DNA from 2 places in the Cobetia sp. LC6 genome. Region 1 is predicted to be linked to the other one. Evidence: riboswitches for the same ligand, from Rfam matches in the RefSeq annotation. Region 1 holds a riboswitch; the other holds the start of a gene.

Region 1 (2,394 bases):
TGTCATAGCCGAGCCACAGCACCAGCAGTGGGGCGATCGCGAACAGCGGTATCACCTGGCTGATCAGCAGCATCGGCAACAGCGTACGGCGCAGGCGGGGGATGAAGGCCAGCGCCAGCGCGGTGGAAAGCCCGAGCAGGATGCCCAGCACCAGCCCGGCCAGTATCTCGCTGATGGTGACGCCAGCGTGATGGGCCAGCAGCGGTGCCTTCTGGATCAGCACCTCGAGCACGGCCTGGGGCGTGGGCAGAATGTAGGGCGGTACGGCGGTAACGGCAATGATCAGCTGCCAAAGTCCCAGCAGGAGCAGCGTACTGATGACGAGGTGACGCATGGCGTGCAGACGTTTCATGCGGCCTCCTCGCTATCACGCAGGCGGGCGATCAGTTGCGCCTGCGCCGGCGGCAGGGCCGGGTCATCCAGCGGCACCGGCCGCACGGCGCCAAGCCCCGGCAGATGCTCAAGCTCGGCGCCGTGGCCCGGGGCGCTCGACGGGCGCAGCACCAGCAGTTGATCGGCAAGGCGCAATGCCTCAAGCGGGTCGTGGGTCACCATCAGGACGGTGCGGCCCTTGAGCAGGCGGCTGGCCAGATCGTGCAGCTCCAGACGGGTGATGGCATCCACCGCCGAGAACGGCTCATCCATCATCACGATCGGCGCCTGCTGATAGAGCGTGCGGGCGAGAGCGACGCGTTGGCGCTGGCCGCCGGAGAGGGCGTCCGGCCAGGCCTGCTCACGACCCTCAAGCCCGACCGCGGCCAGAAGCTCATGGGCGAGTTCGCGATTGCGCGGCCGCCGGCGCAGGTCATCGCCCAGCCACAGGTTGTCGATGACGCGCCGCCACGGCAGCAGCAGGTCCTGCTGCGCCATCCAGGCCACGCGGTCGGTCAGCGGCTGACCGTCATCGGTGGCGAGGTCGAGCTGGTGGAGATCTGACATTTCCAGGCCAGCCAGCAGGCGCAGCAGCGAGCTCTTGCCGCAGCCGGAGCGCCCCAGCAGTGCCGTCCAGCTACCAGCCTCCAGACGCGCGGAAATATCGCGGAACAGCGTGTGGCCGGCGTAATCGATTCGTGCGTTGTTGAGGGTGAGTCCCAGCGACACAGGCAATTCCGTGGTCAGGCGGCGTGCCGGCAGGAGGAAGCAGGTGACGCGCCGTGCAGGGCACGCGTCGGGGATTCCCTCCGCCGGTATCAACCGGATCAGGTTCCAGGGGTTGTCGCGCGACGTATCGCTGCGACTCTCAGCCCATTCTCGGGCACCCCCATCCAGGCCGACAGTGTAACGTCACTGTCTTGCCGGTGTCTTGTCCGACGCAAGTCGGGGCAGGGGAGACGGCGACTTTCTTGAGTGGCTTTCCTGATTGGCTTTCCTGAGTGGGGCGAAACGGACTATGCCGATGTGGCACGCCTTGGGTATGCTGAACATGACTGTAACAAGACGTGTTGCCCAAGGAGATCATCATGCCCGACACACCGGATCTCTCGACCTGTTCCAGCTATCCCGTCCCCCCGCGACGGCCGAGCGCAGCTGACGCCACGGGGGAGCCGCACCCCGTGCCCAGGGGCTGGCCCGAGGAGTCACTGACTCGACGGCTCTCGACCTATCTGGGGCAACCGCTCGAACCGCTGGCACTCGCCTGGCCGGATAGCGCCAACTGGCTGTGGCGCCAGCGTGGCGGCACGCCGGGGCTGATCAAGCTGGCGCGAACCGGGCCAGACCACGACCCCTTCTGGCACGCCATGCGCGGGGTCTTCGGTGCCGATCGCTGGGCGACGCCGGAGGGTTTGACGCGACTGGCGGGCGCCTTGCCCGCGCGCCTGCCGATTCCGCCGCTGCCCCTGACCTTCCTGGGGCGTCTCGATGGCGCGCCCATCTGGCACCTGCCGTGGTCCAGCGGTCAGCCGAGCAATCTCAGCATCACCTTCTGTGAGCTGCTGGGCGACCAGCTCGGTCGCCTGCATCAGGATACGGTGTCGGGCTTCGGTCAGCCGCTGGCGCAGCCGATGCCGCTGTTGCACTGGAATGCCCGCGTCACGCGCTTTCTGGCCCATCACCCGCGTCGCGCGGAACTCGGCACGCTGCTCAAGCGCACCTTCCCGGCGCCGACTCGCGCGGTGTGGTGTCTGCCGGACATGCGCGCCGATCAGTATCTGTGCGCCGCCACCGGCTGGGTATGGAGCGATTGGGAAGCGCTGGTGTGGGCGCCGATCGAGTTCGACTGGGCGCTGGTGGAGTTGCTGCTGGAAACGCCGGAGCAGCGTCAGGCCTTCATGAAGGGCTATTCGCGCCATGGGCGCATGGTCGATCTCGATGGCCAGCGTGAGCTGTGCCGTGCGCTGTTGTGGGCGATGGAGGCATTCGGCCCGCGGTCCTATGCTGAGCTTGCGGCAGCCC
Region 2 (2,394 bases), on a different contig from region 1:
GAAGGTCGTCTGCCGGAGGAGTCCTTCCGCCATTACCTGCAGCAGGACTACCTGTTCCTGATCCACTTCGCGCGTGCCTGGGCGCTGGCCGCCTACAAGAGCCGCACCCTCGCGGAGCTGCGTCAGGCCACGGCCAGTCTCGACACCATCCTCAATACCGAGCTCGATCTGCATATCGGCTACTGCAGCGAGTGGGGCATCAGCGAGGATGATCTGAGCGAGCTGCCGGAATCGCGCGCCACCCTGGCCTATACCCGTTACGTGCTCGATTGCGGCCAGCGCGGCGACCTGCTCGATCTGCACGTGGCGCTCGCGCCCTGCCTGATCGGCTACGGCGAGATCGCCGAGTGGCTGCTCGATCAAGACACCACCGAGATCGAGAACAACCCGTACGCGGACTGGATCGCGATGTACTCAAGCGATGACTTCAAGGAAGCCGTCGAAGCCGAGCGTGAATGGCTGGATGCGCGACTCTCGGAGGTCTCGGAGCGTCGACTGGGTGAACTGGTCGATGTCTTCCGTGACGCCACGCGACTCGAGATCGACTTCTGGCAGATGGGTCTCGATCGCGCTTGAGTCATCACAGACTGACGTCCCGGTGCTCGCCATGAGCCGCTCGGGATGACGCCATCCTCCATGGATGGCACGACTGACAGGCCAACAGAGCCTGGATGAGAGAACGCTCCCCGGGGCAAGCCTGACGCTTCGGGCAACACACTCTCGCATTGAAATCTGCACACGCTTGACGGGGTGCCGGTGGAACCGGCTGAGATCCTGCATGCATGCTTCGCCGCCCTGACGCGCGAGCTTGCCAGCAAGGGGTCCCGTGGAACCTGAACCGGTTAGGACCGGCGTAGGAATCAAGCTGATGGCCAGCCGCTGCGCGCGGCCGCCTCGCTCCCGGGCCACCTGTTGGCAAGGAGTCGGCGACGACCATCCTCTCCCTGCGCACGGTCTTCCCATGATGACGTCAGCCGTGACGTCGCCCTTTGAGGAGACCTGCATGAGCACTGTCCCGACAACACAAGACCCGCAAGCCACCAACGCCGCCGAGTCACCGCTCGCCTCGCAGCCTGAGTCTGCCCCCAAGGCACGCGCGCGCGCCGTTCGCAAGGATGGCAGCCGCCACCTCGCCAGCGAAGCACAAGTCGACGCCGCCGCCATCGCGCCGCTGAGCGGCTCGCGCAAGATCTATATCGAAGGCTCCCGTCCGGACATCCGCGTGCCGATGCGCGAGATCGTCTGCTCTCCGACCCAGACCTCCAGCGGTCTGGAAGAGAACCCGCCGATCGTCGTCTACGATACCTCCGGCCCCTACACCGACCCGGCGGTCGAGATCGATATTCGCCGGGGTCTGGCACCGCTGCGCGAAAAGTGGATCGAGGAACGCGGTGATACCGAACAGCTCAATCAGCTGAGCAGTGAATATGGCCGCGTGCGCCAGGCCGACCTGCGCCTGTCGTCACTGCGCTTCGAGCTGGACCATCGCCCGCGTCGTGCCCTGCCGGGCAAGAATGTCACCCAGCTGCACTATGCGCGCCAGGGCATCATCACGCCGGAGATGGAATACATCGCGATTCGCGAGAATCAGCGTCGTATCGCGCTGCGTGAGGAATATCAGGGCAGCGAAGCCGTCGAGAGCATTCTGGGCCACCAGCACCCGGGCCACAGCTTCGGCGCCAACCTGCCCGACGAGATCACCGCCGAATTCGTGCGTGAGGAAGTCGCACGCGGCCGCGCCATCATTCCCGCCAACATCAATCACCCGGAAAGCGAGCCGATGATCATCGGCCGCAACTTCCTGGTGAAGGTCAACGGCAACCTGGGCAACTCGGCGGTCACCTCCTCCATCGAGGAAGAGGTCGACAAGATGACCTGGGCGATCCGCTGGGGTTCCGACACCGTGATGGACCTCTCGACCGGCGCCAACATCCACGAGACCCGTGAATGGATTCTGCGCAACTCTCCCGTGCCCATCGGCACGGTGCCGATCTATCAGGCGCTGGAGAAGGTCGATGGCGTGGCCGAGAACCTCGATTGGGAGATCTTCCGCGACACGCTGATCGAGCAGGCCGAACAAGGCGTCGACTACTTCACCATCCACGCCGGCGTCCTGCTGCGCTATGTGCCGCTGACTGCCAGTCGCGTGACCGGCATCGTCTCGCGCGGCGGCTCGATCATGGCCAAGTGGTGTCTGGCGCATCACGAGGAAAGCTTCCTCTATCGCCACTTCGAGGACATCTGCGAAATCTGCAAGGCCTACGACATCAGCCTGTCGCTGGGCGATGGCCTGCGCCCGGGCTCGGTGGCCGATGCCAACGACGCCGCCCAGTTCGGTGAGCTCGAGACGCTCGGCGAGCTGACGAAGATCGCCTGGCAGCACGATGTCCAGGT

Evidence for each region. Region 1 has a riboswitch for thiamine pyrophosphate ahead of QQF40_RS02735 (ABC transporter ATP-binding protein). Riboswitches for the same ligand answer to the same signal wherever they lie in the genome.
Region 2: linked by a shared signal. The riboswitch ahead of thiC (phosphomethylpyrimidine synthase ThiC) and the one ahead of QQF40_RS02735 (ABC transporter ATP-binding protein) in region 1 are both predicted to bind thiamine pyrophosphate.

What each region holds. Positions count from the first base shown of each region.
Region 1 is NZ_JASSPL010000001.1:633,204-635,597, forward strand. Features, by position in the region: gene QQF40_RS02730 (ABC transporter permease) at 1-352, opposite strand, end outside; gene QQF40_RS02735 (ABC transporter ATP-binding protein) at 349-1,101, opposite strand; TPP riboswitch at 1,160-1,273, opposite strand; gene QQF40_RS02740 (phosphotransferase family protein) at 1,461-2,394, shown strand, end outside.
Region 2 is NZ_JASSPL010000007.1:88,863-91,256, reverse strand. Features, by position in the region: gene tenA (thiaminase II) at 1-576, shown strand, start outside; TPP riboswitch at 737-877, shown strand; gene thiC (phosphomethylpyrimidine synthase ThiC) at 1,004-2,394, shown strand, end outside.